One region of the Brevibacillus gelatini genome, then DNA from elsewhere that is predicted to be linked to it. Evidence: riboswitches for the same ligand, from Rfam matches in the RefSeq annotation. Region 1 holds a riboswitch; each other region holds the start of a gene.
The links. Region 1 has a riboswitch for cobalamin ahead of cobO (cob(I)yrinic acid a,c-diamide adenosyltransferase). Riboswitches for the same ligand answer to the same signal wherever they lie in the genome.
Positions count from the first base shown of each region.

Region 1 (4,576 bases):
AACAACAGCACGAACAACAACGAGACAACCATAGCCGCAACAACCTGCAAACCTCCGACGAACCAGCCAGCCACGGCAAGCACGATGTATCCGGCTGCGATAGCCATATGCGACAGCCCTGCGCTAATGCCCTTGCCGATTCCTTTTTCCTGCGATAAATACGGCCATAGCCGAATCGACAACAGCACATGTGTCCGCGCCACAGCAGGCACAAACACAAGAAGCACTCCCCAGCCGGGATGCGCCAGTTCCGCGACGGCCCCCGCCTTGAGCAACAGCAGCAAAAGCGCAGCCAAAACGCCCATCGCCCCGACACGGCTGTCCTTCATGATCGCGAGCACCTGCTCCTTCGAGCGACTGCTTCCCAATCCGTCGGCCAAATCCATCCAGCCGTCCAGATGCAGTCCACCTGTCACGTACACCCAGCCAGCGAGTGTCAGCACGGCGGACAGCCACGGGCTAAAGAGCAATAGCCCTGCCTGGTGGACGCCCCACAGCACCATACCGATGACCAGACCTGCTGCCGGATACCAGTTGACGCTTTTTTTCCAGGCTTCCTCGGACGGGCGCAGCCAAGGAACCGGGATTCGGGTGAAAAAAGCGATTGCGTGCCAAAATGCGTTCATCCTTTGATCCTCCACGGGATTCCGGCCATAACCGCGTAGACCGTCTCTGCCTGGCACGCGGCACGCTGGTTGACGTCGCCCAGCACGTCTGCGAACCATCTGCCGAGCCGATTCATGGCGACACCGCCCAGCCCGACCTCGCTCGTGACCGCAATCACTTTTTGCGGAGAGCGCCGGACAAGTTCCAGCCACGCCTCCGCCTCTGCATGCAACGCCTCTGTGTGCGCCTCGCTTCGCCACTCTGCTTCCGCGACGCTCATCAGCCGATTGCTCACCCACGTCGACAGACAATCGATCAACACGACGTCGTAAGCAGTGCCAACTGACTCGTAATCACAAAGCCGCTCGCCGACCTCCACGCTGCCCCACTGCTGCGGACGCCGCTCCTTGTGCCGCTCGATCCGCTGCTGCATTTCCTCATCCCACGCCTGACCCGTCGCCACGTACAGAACGCGCTCTCCGGCCTGCCGGGCCAGCTCTTCTGCAAAGCGGCTTTTTCCCGAGCGCACACCGCCTGTCACCAGCACAAGACTCATCGTTGCCCGCTCCTTTCGTTCTGTACCTCGCGCAAGGCCGCGATCAGGCGCGCATTGTCTTCCCGACCGCGAACGGCGATGCGCACATCATGCGCCGTCAATCCGGGGTACATGGCGCAGCTGCGGATCAGCACACCTTTTTTGCCGAGCCGCTCCTGCAATAAGGCCGCTGGCAAGTCCTCCGGCGAGCGAAGCAGCAAAAAGTTTGCCTCCCCCGGCCAGACCTTCCAGCCCAGCTCCCCGCGAATAAACTCGATCAGACCAGCGCGCTCCCTGGCGATCAGACTGCGTGTCCGCCGCTCGTACTCCTGCTCCTGCAAGCACAGCTCCCCCGCCAAAAGGGCAAGCGCATTCACGCTCCAGCTCACCTGCTTCGCACGCATTTTCGCAATCACGTCAGGCTGGGCAATCGCGTATCCGAGCCGCAAGCCGGGGATCGCGTACATTTTCGTCATGGAACGCATCAAAATGACGCGGGGAAAACGGTCAAGCTGGCTTGCCAGCGTAAACTGACGGCTTTCCTCCACAAAATCGAGAAACGCCTCGTCCACGACCAGCCATGTATCGGTCCTGGCCGTCCAGTCCGCCATCTGCAACAGCTCCTGCGGCTCGTACAAGATGCCAGTCGGATTGTTCGGCGAGCCGACAAACACCAGGTCAGCCTGCTCGAACAGACGATACAGCTCTTTTTCGTCGGCCTTGTAGCCGTTCTCTTCTTTTCCATAGCAGCCGATGACGGTTGCCCCAAACTGCTCGGAAAGCTCTGCATATTCCGAAAAGCAAGGATAAACCACACCGACGGTCTGCGGCTTGAGCCCGAGAATTGCAAGCGCCATCGCCTCCGCCGCGCCATTGGCAGGCAAAAGCCATTCCTTTGGCAGATGCAAGCGCTGCGCCAAGGCACGGCGAAACAGCCGATGCCCTGGGTCTGGATAGCGCAACACGGCAGACAGCGAAGCGAGCAGCAACTCGCGTACCCTGTCCGGCATGCCCAGCGGATTAATATTGGCACTGAAATCAACAAACTGGTCTGGCTCCATTCCAAAGCGGTCTGCCACCGTCAGCAAATCACCGCCGTGACCGTACGCTTCCAGTACGCTCATCAAAACTCGACCCCCAGCACCGCTGGTATCCCCTCATCGTAGTAATGCTTGATCGGCTTCATCTCTGTCACCAGATCCGCCATGTCGATCAATTCCTGCTTGGCGCTTCTGCCCGTCACGACCAGATGCACATGGCTCGGCCGATTTTGAATCGTTTGCAAAACGTCCGCCAGCGGCAGCACGTCATCAACGGGAAAACTGTCGATCGCAAGCGCATTGTTCAGCTCGTCCAAAATCACGACATCGTAGGCACCCGACAAAAGCTTTTCCTTGGCAAAAGCCCACGCCTCCTTCAGCGCCGACCGATGCTCCTCCGGCGTCTTCGTCCAGGTAAAGCCTGCGCCTTTTTGCACAATCTCGATGCCCAGCTTGTCGAAGCTGATTTTCTCTCCGTACGTGCGATCAGGCGACTTGATGAACTGGATCATAATGACCTTTTTGCCTCGTCCAGCCGCCCGTACAGCCAATCCCACTGCTGCCGTTGTCTTTCCTTTGCCATCTCCGGTGTAGACCAAAAACAGACCTCGCTTGTTACTCAAGTCGCTCAACCTCCAAAATGAAGTGTAGGCCCCGTTGCCCATCCCTCAACATTTTCGGGGACACAGCGCTCCCCAAATGCAGGTAAGGCTCCGTTGCCTATTGCAAATGTTTTCCACAGCCTCGTTATTTCGCTTTCCGCGCACAAAAAAAACGCTTTGTTTCCCCAAAACTCCAAGGAAAACAAAGCGCGGATAGCCGACTGCAACAATCCTCACCTCTTCCTTTGACCCGAAGGAAATCAGTGGACACATAAAAACAGGCAGGTCTCCTGGCTCAAGGATCGTCACTCTTCTTCTTCCTTCCCGCACGCTGATCGTGCAGTGGACGGCGTCGTTGCCAGGAAGAAGAGCTCCCCTAATACAGTGGCGGGACCGCGTTGGATTTTCACCAAACTTCCCTTTTAACCTCGCATCTCACAGATTATCGCTCGTGAAACACAAGGACCTGTTTTTCTCCCATATTCACATGTCGTTCGTTTTCAGGACAATCGCTTGTTTTAATAATAGCAAATGCTGCCGGGGATTCAAGCAAAAGCTGCAATCCGGCGAGAGTCCATGCCAAAAATACAAGGTAGCGCGAAGTAGCATGAATCCGGGAACTGCCGCTCTCCCGCCATCCGGACCCGCACACTGCAGGCGGACGAGGCTCGACAAGAAAAAGCTGCACTCCAGCAAACGACTGGCAGGGCAGCTCTTTTGGCGAGTATCAGGCTTATCATCATTCGGCCTACAAAAAGTCAGCCATGATTTTTTCAAGATCGTACGGAGTAATCCCTTCGTTCATGGAAAAAATGGTGTCCGCATCCTCTGCCCGCTCAACCAGCGTCCCCCGCGCCTGCGCATGCAGCGAGAACAGCTCGTAGAGAGTCGGCTTCACCAGCGTGGTGAGCGCCCGGCCCATCCACTCCATCCCGCTGCGATTCCCTTCCACGTTGTTGACATAGAGCGGATGCGAACGCAGCGCGACGTCTGTCCAGATCACCTGGCGCTCCGCCAGGTCGAGAATGACGGGAATGCAGATCGTCGAGCGCGAGGCGAGATCGATCTTGTCCTGAACCGTCTGCGGTTCAAAGATTTCCCCGGACTCGGGCTCGCTGCGGATCATCCAGCCGGCATAGCACTCCGGCAAGTCGCAATAAGGCTGGCTGGTGAAGGAGTTGAGCGACATGACCACATAACGTCCGCCGTACTTTAGCACCGATTCGATGTCCACGTCGATGAACTCGCACGCTCCGTTCGGTGCCTGCACAATATCGCCGCTATGGCAGGCGCGGTATTTTGCCGAACGCAAATTCGTGTAGGAAATGTGCTCCATGTACTTCCAGTCCGCGTCGTACAGCACCGCAGACAAATCGACGTCGACGCGCCCGGTGGGGACGTTGTTGACCAAGCCTTCCTTCCACCAGGTGAAAAAGCGGATCGTGCTGCCATCCGGGATCGGAAGCCTGGAACCGCGCACAATCGTCCGCAGCGCCTTGCTCGCCGACCGTTGCGAAAAAGGCACAAGCTGCTCCTGCAAGCGCGGATCGAGGTAGACTTTTCCCAGGGAGGGCAGGGCAGAAAACCGCTCCAGAAGGGTTTCTCGACAGATGCTGGCAGCACTTGCGCGGATGTTTTCGGCCAGCTGTGGCAGCTCGTTTGGAATCGTCTGTACTTTTGCCACCTCTCCTTTCGGGAAAAAGGTGCGCCACTTTCCGTACGCTTCCCTTTTCGCGAAGTGGTTCAGCACTTGCAGCAGCACAGGAGTAGACACCGAAGGCGCGACCTGTGCA
Region 1 covers NZ_CP154342.1:1,029,280-1,033,855, reverse strand. The annotation lists gene cobS (adenosylcobinamide-GDP ribazoletransferase) at 1-626, opposite strand, end outside; gene cobU (bifunctional adenosylcobinamide kinase/adenosylcobinamide-phosphate guanylyltransferase) at 623-1,162, opposite strand; gene cobD (threonine-phosphate decarboxylase CobD) at 1,159-2,265, opposite strand; gene cobO (cob(I)yrinic acid a,c-diamide adenosyltransferase) at 2,265-2,846, opposite strand; cobalamin riboswitch at 3,047-3,268, opposite strand; gene AAFJ72_RS05320 (TerD family protein) at 3,532-4,576, opposite strand, start outside.

Region 2 (4,576 bases), 1.4 Mb from region 1:
AGCGGTGTGACAGTGGTTCCGCTGGAGGAAAGTCCGTTTGAGAAAAGTGGAAAGGGCAACACCATCTATCGCATCGTGTACACGAAGGATGGACAAACCTTGACAGCCTGGTATCGCTCCGACAACCATTCCTCGATTATCAAGGAACCGGAAGAGTGGATTCTTCCGCAATAAGCAGCAAGGATTAAATCTGACTGGGAGAGTGAGGGCAGTACATGACCCAATATGCTGGACTTCGAGAATTGGCCCAATTGATTCGCAGACTGGAGCCGCAGCTAACAGGGGCGTCCCTGAGCATTTTGTCCCATGAAAATAAAGAAGAGATCGCTTCGCTTCTGCTGGAGGGACTTGGCGGCGGCGTCTCGGTTCAAAACAGTTCCGGCGAGTACGCCAACCATCTCGCAAATTTGCGCGTGGGCGCGAACAAGTACACGTTTGCCCAGGACTGGCGCGAAGTGTACATCAGCGAAATCAACTACTGCGCCTGTCGGATTCCTCCGGGCGCTCACGGTCTGCTGGTCCACCATACTGACTATCCGGGCGTCATTTACGACGTGTCCCGCAAGCTGGCTGACCACGAGATCAACATTTCCAAGCTGAATGTGTCGCGTGAGCAAAAGGGGAAAAACGCCCTGTTGATTTGCGTCACCGACGAAGAGATTACACCGGCGGTAGTAGCGGCCATCGAGGAGCTGCCGCAGATCAACAAGGTGTTGTCTCTGCAATAGGCGAAAAAGAACTGGAATGCACGCATGACCGCTCATCGTTTGCGTATGGGCGGTTTTTTGTGTGTCGACTGGCGTTCGTGCTTGTGGCATGGAGCGAGGTAAAGAAAAAACTGCCCTGACTAGCGGGCAGGTGGCTTGGAAGCAAAGCGAATGGCGTGACTGATGAGAACGTGCAGGACAGAGGTGTGATTTTCGTCCGGGAACTGGCGGAAAGACGCTTCGATCTGCCCATTGCCCATGTCGGACAACCGCTCGGCCATTGCCTGCGCCTTGACGTTGACGTCGAAGCGGCCGTCGTTTTCCAGCTCCCCGATGGTGAGCAGCGCTCTGATGCGCGTATCGTCAGTGAGCAGGGACGGCAGGCGGCGTTCCTCTTCCAACAGGACGCTTTCGTTCCAGTGGATCGACGGGCTGCCGGCGATATAGCATTGGTACGCATGCGGCCGGGTCAACAAGGCGTGCAGCACGAGCAAGCCGCCGAGCGAATGCCCGAAAATCGTTTGCCGGGTGCGGTCGACGGGCAAGTCCTTTTCAATCGCGGGTTTCACCGTGTCGTCGATGAAGCAGAGGAAGCCTTCTGCCCCGCCCATTTTTGGCCATTCGCCGCCGCGCGGGTGAGCAGGCAGCTCGGATGCGGGCACGACATGGGTGAAGTCGTAGTAACGCGAGGGATGAAACGGCGCTTCTGTCGGATAGCCGATGCCGACGACGATTGCGGGATACACACCCGTTTTTTCTGGAGCCTGGCTTTGCAGGCGGATCGCTTCGGTCATGGTGCCAAAAACCGAGTTGGCATCCAGCACATAGATGACCGGGAAGCCGGATGGCGGCGGTGTCACGTCAGGGATGCTGACAAAAATGTGAAACGTGCGATCATCGTAGGTCATTTTTCGGATTTGCGAACGAGGAATCGTTACTGCTTCATAAACCGTGTCCTCCATCATGAATCACTCTCCAGTCGGCCGATGGCGTCAACTTTTTGTATACGAAATCTATTATAGGGATGCGATCCAGAGATTGGCAACAGAGAAATGAGAGAGATTATCAGTGCCAAAATAGAACATGCTGACCTTGACTACTACGATATATTGAGGTAAAGTAAGTTTTGCCAACTACATATTGATGCGGACAGGTGTTTGCCACGCAATATCACGCAATATTTGGTAGACATAATAGGGAAGTCGGTGAAAATCCGGCGCGGTTCCCGCCACTGTAAGGAGCGAGTTCCATTTTGTGTTTGCGCCACTGATCCAACAAATCGGGAAGGCGAAAATGGAGCGATGACCCCGAGCCAGGAGACCTGCCTGACCGCAAGCACTGTGTAACCTACGGGAGATAGGGAAGTGTTCGAACGCTCCATTCGTCTTGGGACGAATGGATACGATGGGGATCATCATGCGCATTCGGCCTTTTGACGTCGGATGCGTTTTTACTTTGCTTGAAAAATTCACATTAGCAGTAAAGGATGAGGGACATGTTAATCGCTTTTGACTCCAAAACAGGAAACGTCAGAAGATTCGTCAGCAAGCTCGGGTTGCCTCACGTGGAGATTGATCCCGAAATGGTGATCGAAGAGCCGTTCGTTCTGGTTACATATACGACGGGCTTTGGCCAGGTGCCGGAAAAAGTGGAGCGTTTCCTCAAGCGGAATCATGTCTATTTGCGCGGCGTGTCGGCCAGCGGCAACCGCAACTGGGGAGCCAGCTTTGCCAAAAGCGCAGACACGATTGCCAGCCAATATGGCGTTCCGGTCATTTCCAAATTCGAACTGTCCGGTACCGGCCGTGATGTGGAACAATTTACGAGTGGGGTGGCAGCAATTGCGACACATTGAATTGAACAACCAACTGATGCAGCGAGGAAGCGACGGATTTTACCAACTGGAAAAGGACAGAGAGGCCGTTGCTGTCTTCATGGAAGAAGTACAGGCCAAGACGATGACCTTCAACAGCGTGAAAGAACGCATGGACTACTTGATCGAAAACGACTACTACGAAAATGTGTACGAAAAATACACCGTGGAACAGGTCGATGAAATTTTCCGTCTGGCGCATGGAGCCGGGTTTCAATTCGCTTCGTACATGGCCATCTCCAAGTTTTACAAAGACTACGCCCTGAAAACGAACGACAAATCGATGTATCTGGAGCAGTACCCGGATCGGGTGGCGATTGTGGCACTCTCGCTCGGACGTGGTGACTTCGAGCTGGCGAAGCGGCTGACGGTATCCATGATCGAGCAGCGCCTGCAGCCTGCGACACCGACGTTTCTCAATGCCGGAAAAAGCCGCCGCGGCGAAATGGTTTCCTGCTTCCTGCTGGAGATGGACGACTCCCTGAATTCGATCAACTACGTGCTCGGCACTTGTATGCAGCTGTCCAAAATCGGCGGCGGCGTGGCCGTTAACCTGTCCAAGCTGCGCGGACGCGGCGAGCCGATCAAAGGTGTCGAGGGGGCAGCCAAGGGTGTCATGCCTGTGCTCAAGCTGCTGGAGGATGCGTTTTCCTACGCCGATCAGATGGGCCAGCGTAAAGGCTCCGGGGCGGCCTACTACAACATCTTCGGCTGGGACGTCAACGAGTTTCTCGACTGCAAAAAGATCAATGCCGATGAAAAGTCGCGGATCAAGACGCTGTCAATCGGCCTGATCGTACCGAATGTGTTTTACAAGCTCGCAGAGGAAAACAAGCCGCTGACGGTGTTCGCGCCTTACTCCGTTTACAGGGAATACGGCGTCCATCTGGATGATCTGGATCTCGACGAAATGTACGACGAGCTGGTGGCAAACGAGCGCGTCAAGAAAAGAGTCGTCATGAGCGCCCGCGACATGCTCACCAAAATCGCGATGATCCAGATGGAGTCGGGCTACCCGTACATCATGAACAAGACGAACGCGAACAAAAATCACGCGCTGAAAGACATCGGCTCCGTGAAAATGTCCAACCTGTGCACGGAAATTTTCCAGCTCCAGGAGACATCCACAATTACCAACTACGGCGAGCCGGACATCATCCGCCGCGACATTAGCTGCAATCTGGCTTCGCTCAACATCGTCAACGTGATGGAGCGCAAAAAAGTGCGCGAATCCGTGCGCGAAGGCATCGAGGCGATTACCGCCGTAAGCGATATGACCCGCGTGGAAAATGCGCCAGGCGTGCAAAAGGCGAACCGCGAGCTGCATTCCGTCGGGCTGGGTGCGATGAACCTCAACGGCTACCTGGCGAAAAACAAGATCGCCTACGAGAGCGAGGAAGCCAAAGACTTTGCCCGCACGTTTTTCATGATGATGAACTACTACTCGCTGGAAATGAGCATGGAGATCGCCCAGGCCAAAGGGGAAACGTTCATGGGCTTCGAGCAGTCGGAGTACGCCAAAGGCACGTATTTTGACAAATACTTGACGAACGACTACCGTCCGCGCACGGAAAAAGGCAAGCAACTGTTTGCTGGCATGCACATTCCGACCCCGGACGATTGGGCCGCGCTCAAGCAAAAGGTGCAGAAGAACGGACTGTATCACGCGTACCGTCTGGCGATTGCGCCGACGCAGAGCATTTCCTACATTCAGAATGCGACATCGAGCGTGATGCCGGTCGTCGAACATATCGAGACAAGAACGTATGCAAACTCGACAACCTACTACCCGATGCCGTACATGTCGCAGGAAAACTATTTTTACTACAAATCTGCCTATGTGATCGACCAGTTCAAGGTGATCGATTTGATCGCAGAAATCCAGGAGCATGTAGACCAAGGAATTTCTACCGTACTGCACGTCAACAGCAACATCTCGACCAGGGAACTGGCGCGCTACTACATATACGCGGCGAAAAAAGGCTTGAAATCGCTC
Region 2 covers NZ_CP154342.1:2,453,382-2,457,957, reverse strand. The annotation lists gene AAFJ72_RS11690 (hypothetical protein) at 1-174, shown strand, start outside; gene AAFJ72_RS11685 (ACT domain-containing protein) at 216-728, shown strand; gene AAFJ72_RS11680 (alpha/beta hydrolase) at 848-1,669, opposite strand; cobalamin riboswitch at 1,842-2,050, shown strand; gene nrdI (class Ib ribonucleoside-diphosphate reductase assembly flavoprotein NrdI) at 2,203-2,562, shown strand; gene nrdE (class 1b ribonucleoside-diphosphate reductase subunit alpha) at 2,549-4,576, shown strand, end outside.
Region 2: another riboswitch for cobalamin. It lies ahead of nrdI (class Ib ribonucleoside-diphosphate reductase assembly flavoprotein NrdI); the one in region 1 lies ahead of cobO (cob(I)yrinic acid a,c-diamide adenosyltransferase).

Region 3 (4,576 bases), 1.8 Mb from region 1:
ACTACACTGCAGTAGGCGCTGAGATTGTCGCGACCGCAGCAGATGCGTGGGCCGCTGACATGGTTATGAAAGTAAAAGAACCGCTTCCTGCCGAGTACGGCTACTTCCGTGAAGGTTTGATCCTGTTCACGTACTTGCACCTCGCTCCAGAGCCTGAGCTGACTCGTGAACTGGTTGAGAAAAAAGTAATCGCGATCGCTTACGAAACCATCCAGCTCGACAACGGCGCTCTGCCGCTGCTCATGCCGATGTCCGAAGTAGCGGGCCGCATGTCTGTACAAATCGGGGCGCAATTCCTGGAAAAACAATACGGCGGAAAAGGCGTGCTGCTCGGCGGCGTACCTGGCGTGCCAAAAGGCGAGGTAGTGGTAATCGGCGGCGGTATCGTGGGTACAAACGCTGCGAAAATGGCGGTCGGTCTCGGCGCAAACGTAACGATCATCGACGTGAACGCAGACCGTCTGCGCCAACTGGATGACCTGTTCCAAGGCCGCGTGCAAACGCTGATGTCCAACTCCTTCAACATCGCAAACGCGGTGAAAAAAGCAGACCTGCTCGTAGGCGCTGTCCTGATCCCTGGCGCACGCGCACCTCGTCTCGTAACCGAAGACATGGTAAAAACAATGACGCCTGGCTCCGTCATCGTAGACGTGGCGATCGACCAAGGCGGTTCTATCGAAACAATCGACCGCATTACGACGCACGACAACCCAACCTATGAAAAACACGGCGTGATCCACTACGCGGTAGCGAACATGCCTGGTGCAGTCGCTCGCACTTCCACGCTGGCTCTGACCAACGTGACGGTTCCATACGCTGTGCAACTGGCGAACAAAGGCTACGCCCAAGCGATCCGCGACAACCGCGCGCTGGCAAAAGGCGTAAACGTCATCAACGGACACGTAACGTACAAAGCCGTAGCCGATGCGCACAACCTGCCATACACTTCTGTGGAAGAAGTTTTGCTGGTGAAAAACTAATCCTGATTGCAGAAACGAAACTGCTTGCCGCTGATCGTCGGCAAGCAGTTTTTTTTTGCCGGTTGGAAAGATGTATCTCGTATAAAGGTTAGCCCACGATAAATAAAGTGTGGTATTCTACAATGAGGTAAAAATGGAGTAAGGAGTGCAACCGGGATGTATAAGCTCATTAGAAAATATCTGTTCCAGATGGATACGGAAGAGATTCATGAAAAAACGGTTGGTGCCCTGAAGCTGGTGGAAGATTCTGCGCCGGGAAAAAGCTTGCTGCGGATGCTGTTCCAGGTGAAGGACGAGCGTCTTGCCACGAAGCTGTGGGGAATGACGTTTCCCAATCCGGTAGGACTCGCCGCCGGGTTCGACAAAAATGCCGAGGTGTACCATGCACTGGGTGCGCTTGGCTTTGGTTTTGTGGAAGTCGGGACGCTGACGCCGCAAGCACAGCCGGGCAATCCGCGGCCGCGCCTGTTTCGGTTGCCGGAGCACGAGGCGATCATCAACCGGATGGGCTTCAATAACCACGGTGCTTATTTGGCTTCGCAGCACCTGGTCGATTACGCTTATTCCGATGTGCCAATTGGGATCAATATTGGCAAAAACAAAGTCACTCCCAATGAGGAAGCGGCTTCTGACTATATCAAATGCCTGGACATGCTCTATTCATACGGCCATTATTTCGTCATCAATATCAGCTCTCCGAATACTCCCAACCTGCGCGACCTGCAGGAAACGGAGAGCATGCGGCTTCTGGTGCGGGCGGTGCGCGAAAAAGCGGCCGAAATGGAAGCGCGCGGCATCCGGAAAAAGCCGATTTTGCTCAAAGTAGCGCCTGACATGTCCGATGAGCACATGCACGATGTCGTGCATGGAGCGGTGGAAGAGGGCATTTCCGGCATTATTGCCACCAATACGACCTTGTCGCGTGAAGCTGTTCAGGGACATCGCCATGCCGAGGAAGCGGGAGGACTGAGCGGAAAGCCGCTGACAGAGCGCTCCACAGCCTGGGTCAAGGAAATTTACCAGGAAGTGGGCGACAAGGTGCCGATCATTGGCGTTGGCGGCATTTTCACCGGAGAAGATGCCTACGCGAAAATCCGGGCGGGCGCAAGTCTCGTCCAGGTGTACACCGGGATGATTTATCAAGGCCCTGGCATCTGCAGGCAAATCAACAAAAAGCTCTTGCAGCTCTTGAAGCGCGACGGCTTTTCCCACATCAGCGAAGCGGTCGGCGTGGACGCCAAGGCGTAAGGCAGGAAGAAAGCACATGCAACCGATGATTTTTCCAAGCGACAGTCATCGGTTTTTCTTTTGCTTGCCAATCGGCATTATCATATATTCTTCCGCTTTTTCCCTTGATTCTGTATAATAATGTGGGACAGGCAAAACTGTCTGACAATTGCATATTGCCGGCAATAGGTGCCTTTATGTGCAAACCGCATAAAGGGTAACAGGGAATCGGGTGAAAGTCCCGAGCGGTCCCGCCACTGTAAGCAGGGAGTTCTCTTTGAGAAATAGCCACTCATTTTCATGGGGAAGGCCAAAGAGCGCGATGATCTGTAAGCCAGGAGACCTACCTACTTGCCACACCCACAATACCTTCGCGGAAAGGAGCGGTGAATACGAAGCAATGTGACTGTGCCAACGGTCTATTGTTTTTGTGCGCATACCTCGTCTGCCAACGGATGAGGTTTTTTTGTTGGTGAAAAAAGAAAGAACAGCAAAGGAGGAGGAAATGCTTGAATCGTTCCCGTCTTGTTTCGACTGGTCTCTTGATTGCAGGCTTTGTCCTTTATTTTCTCGTAAATGAACCACAGACGTCCTACGCGATGCACATCATGGAAGGGTATTTGCCGCTTGGCTGGGCACTGTTTTGGTGGGCTGTGTTTCTTCCGTTTTTTATTCTCGGCATTCGTTCCTTGAACAAAATCGTCAAGGAGCATCCGCAAATGAAGCTTCTGATCGGCGTATCCGGCGCTTTTGCCTTTGTGCTGTCCGCGCTGAAAATTCCTTCGGTCACGGGCAGCAGTTCCCACCCGACGGGAACCGGGCTTGGCGCGATCATGTTTGGTCCGTGGGTCATGTCTGTGCTCGGCAGCCTGGTGCTGCTGTTCCAGGCGCTGCTTTTGGCGCATGGAGGGCTGACGACGCTGGGAGCCAATGCGGTGTCCATGGCAGTAGCAGGGCCGCTGGTGGCATACGGCGTCTATCGCCTGATCGCGCGCGGAAACGGCGGACAGCGTTTGGCCGTATTCGCTGCTGCTGCGCTCGCAGACCTCGCGACTTACATCGTGACCTCCTTGCAACTGGCTTTGGCCTTCCCGGCTGAATCCGGCGGGGTTATGGCGTCGTTTGCAAAATTCGCCGGAATTTTTGCCGTCACACAAGTTCCGTTGGCGATCAGCGAGGGGCTTTTGACCGTACTCGTCTGGAACTGGCTGCAAGCATACAACGCAAATGAGCTGGCGCAACTTCGCCTGCTGAAACGGGAGGAATCGCTGTGAAAAATGGGATGAACTGGCTGCTGCTCCTGGGCGTGGTCGTGCTGGCGGTTGTGCCGTTAATGTTGGTGCAGGATTCGGAGTTCGGGGGAGCAGATGGAGCGGCCGAGGAAGCAATCAAGGAAATCGCCCCTGCCTACGAGCCCTGGTTCCAGCCATTGCTTGAACCGCCAGGGGGCGAGACAGAGGGCTTGCTGTTCGCCGTGCAGGCAGCGCTCGGGGCAGGCATTGTCGGCTATGCCATGGGCTTGTACAAGGGTCGGCTGGATAAGCATAAAAAATGATTGGACAACAGCTTGATTCGCTTTCCTATCAAAACCGGCTGCGCTTTTTGCCGCCCGAGCACAAGCTTCTGTTGGCGGGCGTGCTGATCGTGCTGGTGCTGACAGGACATGAATGGTTGCAGATGGCCATTTGTGTATGGATGGGAGTATGGGTGATGGTTTACGCCCGTATTCCCGTCCGTATCTATTGCGGATTTTTCATCCTGTCCCTGTCTTTTTTCGTCCTGGGTCTTCCGGCGCTGTTGCTGGAAGCTGTGCGAGCGGATGCGGCAACGGTCGTCCAGGCGGTTGCGGCTTGGAAGGTCGGGCCGTATCTGGTCTACATTCCGGCAAGCGCGGTCGACAAGGTGTGGGTGCTTTTCTGGCGGACGATGGCCAGCCTCGCCTGTTTTGCCTTCGTCTTGTTTACCGTGCCGTTTGCCGAGATTTTGCAGGTGCTGCGCAAGCTCAAACTTCCGGTCATCGTCACCGATTTGCTGATGATTATGTACCGCTTTATTTTCGTGTTGCTCGGCCTCTCGCATCAGTTGTGGATTGCCCAGCGCGCGCGTGGCGGCCATCGCGGGTTCCGGGGGATGTTGCGGGACGCGAGCGGACTGGCCGCGCAGTTGTTCGTCAGGGCCATGCGCAAATACGATGCGCTGTCCAAAGGGGTGGCTGCGAGAGGTTTCGGGGAAAGCCTGCAGGTGCTTTCCTTGCACACGCATTCTCGCTCTCGCCGATATGAAGCGGAGTCAATCGCAGGCTGTCTTTTGCTGATTTTGCTGGAGTGGTGGACAGGAGGGTAATGCTTTGACATCATGGCTGTTGGAAT
Region 3 covers NZ_CP154342.1:3,768,788-3,773,363, reverse strand. The annotation lists gene ald (alanine dehydrogenase) at 1-980, shown strand, start outside; gene AAFJ72_RS18245 (quinone-dependent dihydroorotate dehydrogenase) at 1,137-2,228, shown strand; cobalamin riboswitch at 2,378-2,572, shown strand; gene AAFJ72_RS18240 (energy-coupling factor ABC transporter permease) at 2,717-3,481, shown strand; gene AAFJ72_RS18235 (energy-coupling factor ABC transporter substrate-binding protein) at 3,478-3,762, shown strand; gene cbiQ (cobalt ECF transporter T component CbiQ) at 3,759-4,550, shown strand; gene AAFJ72_RS18225 (energy-coupling factor ABC transporter ATP-binding protein) at 4,555-4,576, shown strand, end outside.
Region 3: another riboswitch for cobalamin. It lies ahead of AAFJ72_RS18240 (energy-coupling factor ABC transporter permease); the one in region 1 lies ahead of cobO (cob(I)yrinic acid a,c-diamide adenosyltransferase).

Region 4 (4,576 bases), 760 kb from region 1:
TCCTCACCAGAAAAAAAGTCAGAGTAGAGACGAACACGATGAAAATAAGCATTTGGACGATATGCTTTAGACAGAAACGAATCATTTCCATTGTCACTCATTTACATCTACTTGAGCATGATTGTAATAATACTCAATTGGATGAGGAATGAAACCTTTGACGCCATCCCTGACAGCAAAAATCGTTTTTGGATGAACGATAAAGGCTTGCGGGAGATCCAGATTAATCTGCTCCTGGATTTTTAGCGCCAATTCGTTACGTTTTGCCGTATCCGTTGTTTGATTCAATTGGTCTAACATGTTGTCGAGAGAAGGAGAAGCGTAATGGGAGACGTTTGAATGACTATCCGAACGATAGAAAATGTTTAGGAAGTATTGAGGATCACCTGTGTGTGCCGTCAACATGCTGTACATGGAAAGATCCCAATCCTCATTGGCCAGGACTTCATCAATGTTTTCCACCTGACGAATTTTCGTTTGGATCCCCACTTTCAACAGTTCATTTTGAATAATTTCAGCCATGATGGATAATTCCGGGCGCTGCGGAAAGGTTAACATCTTCACTTCAAATGGCTTCCCTTGCTTTTCCCACATGCCCTGGGCATTTTTCTCCCATCCGCCTTGCTTCATCAAGTGGTCGATGGATTGTGTTTCCTTGACCTTGACTGTTTGTCCTTTCCCAAACGGCAGCACTTCGGCAAATGGACTTTTGGCTATGGTACCCTCGCCGCGCATGACAGAGTTGACGATTGCTTCACGTGGGATGGACATATCCACCACTTTTCGGTAAGCGAGCTCACGAAATAAGGGAGACTTCATATTAAACAGCAGCATGTGCGTCCGCAGCGACGAAGCCGTTAGCACTTCGATATGATTATTCTTTTTCAACAGTTCTACAGCATCAATGGGAATGTCCGTTGCAGCGTCAACATCCCCTGATTGGAGTGCCATTAATCTCGTATTTCCATCTGAGATGAATTTAATTGTGACCGCAGATAAATGTGCTTTTTCTCCCCAGTAATCATCAAATCTCTCCAGGCTAAGGGATTCGTCCTTGTTAAAATTTTTGATTTTGAAGGCCCCCGTAAGAGCGGGGTAGGTCGCCTTGCCCTCCATTGTTTCTGTATCGACAATCATGGTCGAAGGATCAGCCAAATGGGCGACCAAAGCTGCGTTTTGCTTTTCTGTCACGATTTTCAGTTGAGTGGGAGACACAGCTTCCAACGATTGGATTTGCAATAAATCCTTTGCCATTTGGCTGTTCTTGATCGAACGCAACAAGGAATCTTTCACACTCAGCGCGTCCATTTTTTTCCCGTTATGAAAGAGAACATTTTCTCTCAAAGTAAAAACCCATGTCGTTTCATTTTCTTGCTTCCATTCTTTCGCTAACCAGGGCTTTGGCTCCAGTTGCTCATTTAGTTGAACCAAGGTTTCCCCCGCTCCAGAGCGCATAACCTCCCAGCTATCGCTGCTGTGTGGATCCAGACTGGCCGGACTCCAAGGGAAAGCCATCGTCAAGCTTTTGTCAGAGGTCGAAACTACAGAAGCTTCCTTCTGCGTTGCCTGTTCAGCCGATGAGGCGCAGCCAACCAGTGCCAGCGTGAAAATAAAGGCAGCCATCTTGAAAAGAAAACCACGTTGCCTGATTTTTGCTTTATTCATGTGCATTCAACCCTCCATATGTCATATAACCAACCAAATCCCTTCCGCGAGGTGCTTTCCATGAAAGCATCCCTCATTTTTCAAAGTCTCCCATGTGGCAAACTTCCTTTCATACAAACGAAAAAGCCCCATCTGTGGCAGATGAGGCAACGTGTACAATGATTCAAACGATATGACTAATGGAAAAATGGCAAGTCGAATCCATTCTGTACACCTCTCCTCTCCGCGAAGGATTTTACGGTGAAGCAATCTAGGTAGGTCTCCTGGCTTGCCGGATCTTTGCGTTCTTTCGTCTTCCCCGATCACGATCGAGTGACATGCATGAAAGAAAACTCCCCGGTTACAGTGGCGGGACCGCTCGGGATTTCCACCCGATTCCCTGTTACCCCTTGTTCTCACAAGGGCACCTAGTTGCTCATATGAAATTAGTATTCAGTATAAAAAAGAAAATGGGGGAAGGCAATGTATTTTTGCTACACGCAAAAAAGGCTTGTCACAGGAAAGTGATGCTGTAGCAAGGGTGTGACGGTGTGTGTGCTACGGGTGACAAACTGTCTTACGGCCTACAATAATCGCCCCATTCCAGCTTCGTTTTCTGAATGCCATCCTGCCTTCTCGTCACTTTTGGAAACGTAGTTATCACTACTTTGTTAACATAAGAACTCTTCGCTAGTTGAGCGAATCTGGTGCCCACGTAGAGATGTCGCCTCCCGGTGTAGCTACTATCAGCCATGCATGACCAGCGTATTCTGGACCATCTCCTGCTTGCCAACATTCATATTTATCATGGTTTCCATTTACAAAAAGCGTTTTTCCTGATTCAAATTCAATATGGAGATGCGGATATTGACTACCCAATCGAACGGCATTTACTTTTTCCCTACGTAACCGCAAAATGAATATATACGCTTCTTCTTCCGATAAATCAATCATCTCTTCTTGGGAGTTTGGAAATACTCGGGTTTCTTTAGGGAATACAGCCCATCGTGATTCAATGTTTAACCAAAGTTGGTCTGGAGAATGATTTGTGTAATGCTCAAAACGAATTAAAAACGTACCTGGTCCTGGACCAAATTTCATACCATCTAATTGGCTACCTACAAATATATGGTTTAATACCTTCTCTGTGTATTGCTTGTGTTCAATTTCCAACATAGCCCCCCTTTTATATCAACCTAGCCACATTACTAGCTTGGAACAAGTTCCTGCTGTTCTTCCGTTACGAGACGAAACCTGGTGAATATGCACAGGTCGACTGAGGACTGTGTTGTTACGTAGATTTGGACGGCACAATCTGGACAGTTCCAATATTTGTTATTTTCCTGAGGTACTCTCTCTCTCGTTCTACCTAGTTGTCCATGTCTTTGGTGAAAGCTTAACAGCTGACAACCTTGTACCTTCTCAAGGGACATCCTGAATAAAAAGCCACTGTAAAATAACCCTTTCCTTCTCCTTGCTCCCGCCCTTCCTTCGGGTTATTAATTCTTACTAATGAGAAACTCAAACTCCCGAACCGTATACTCCGGTAGAAAGTCCTTAACCTCATCTAAAATCCCCTTCAATTTTTGGCGCTTTTCATCGCTCATTGACACATAAAATCTTGTGTTATACCCACACATCCATGATTCTACATGCCGCTTGGCCAAATCACGGATTTCCTCTTCCTGAACAGCACATGCCCGTAATAAATAAAGTATGTTGTCTGCCTTGCCAAACTTAGTAAACAAGAAGAGAATGTTTTTCTTCACATAGGGGCGTAAATCATTTACATAAATCCCCCACAGCAGTTCGGCATGACGTAGGTCAATAATATTTGCAAGCACTTGTCTCGCTTCCCGCGATACGCTTGGTTTATCTGATTGTAGGGAGTTGATAAAAACGTCTGTGTAATCCTCTGGATTAAGCATACCTAGTGCTTTCACTGCCGCTCTGCGCGTCCGCGCATTTTCATGACACAAGAACGGAATAATCCATTGTGCATCTGTTTTATCGCCAGTTTCACCCACTCCAGCAATCGCTGCCTGTATCAATCTTTCATTTGTCCCATTCAGCTTTTCTCTGTAAAATGACGAGAAGTCAATTCGCTTATCTTTTAAATAATATCTGGCCATTTCACGAATGGTTTTATGCCGATCAAGAAGAGCAGCAAGCAGTTCTTCGGTAGACTCCTCTGAAAAACGTTCCATATATGTTTGTAATGCCAGTTGCCTAATGGGAGGAAAAACGTCACTCCTGATTCGTTTTAGCCATTGAATTAAACACTCGTTTGAGTAGTTTCTGCAAATGTGTTTAGCTACCTGTAGCCGTATCCAAGCATCAGATTGACGTAGTGCTTCTGATATAACTGATTCTTGCTCAATATCAGGAAGGTTGATCGCCAGTTCAAAGCAGAATCGTCGCACAATAGGGTCCTTTGAATGAAAACCGCTTAACAACACTTTCCGATTTTCTGGGTGACGAAACAGACCATATATTTCATCCACGAAGTCAGAGAATTTTTCTCGGTTATAGTATTCGGACAAATGTTTAACCAGACAAATAGCTTCAAGAAAGTGCTTTACATAATCAGGACGAATTCTCTGCTTGAGTGCCTTAAAAGCCATGAAACGGATTTTTGGCAGCCAATCGTTCATGCGGAGAAGCAGAAAAGGAATCTCCTTCCCCGAAAATTGATGCGCCAACATTTCAACCGCTGCTTCCCTCACATATCCATTTCGATGAAAGCTGCATATCCCAATGAAACTAACGTCCGACTCATCGTTGATCCGAATGGCCATGACATACTCAGGCGACAAATGATGCCATCTTGCCATTTTTTCTTGGTAATGATAAGGGGCTAATCTCCGCATGTATTGGTCAAAACCAATCAAGTTTTGCTTACCATGACGGCAAATAATTTTGTGTATGGTAT
Region 4 covers NZ_CP154342.1:272,960-277,535, reverse strand. The annotation lists gene nikB (nickel ABC transporter permease) at 1-91, opposite strand, end outside; gene AAFJ72_RS01665 (ABC transporter substrate-binding protein) at 94-1,665, opposite strand; cobalamin riboswitch at 1,902-2,090, opposite strand; gene AAFJ72_RS01660 (hypothetical protein) at 2,335-2,820, opposite strand; gene AAFJ72_RS01655 (HEAT repeat domain-containing protein) at 3,144-4,576, opposite strand, start outside.
Region 4: another riboswitch for cobalamin. It lies ahead of AAFJ72_RS01665 (ABC transporter substrate-binding protein); the one in region 1 lies ahead of cobO (cob(I)yrinic acid a,c-diamide adenosyltransferase).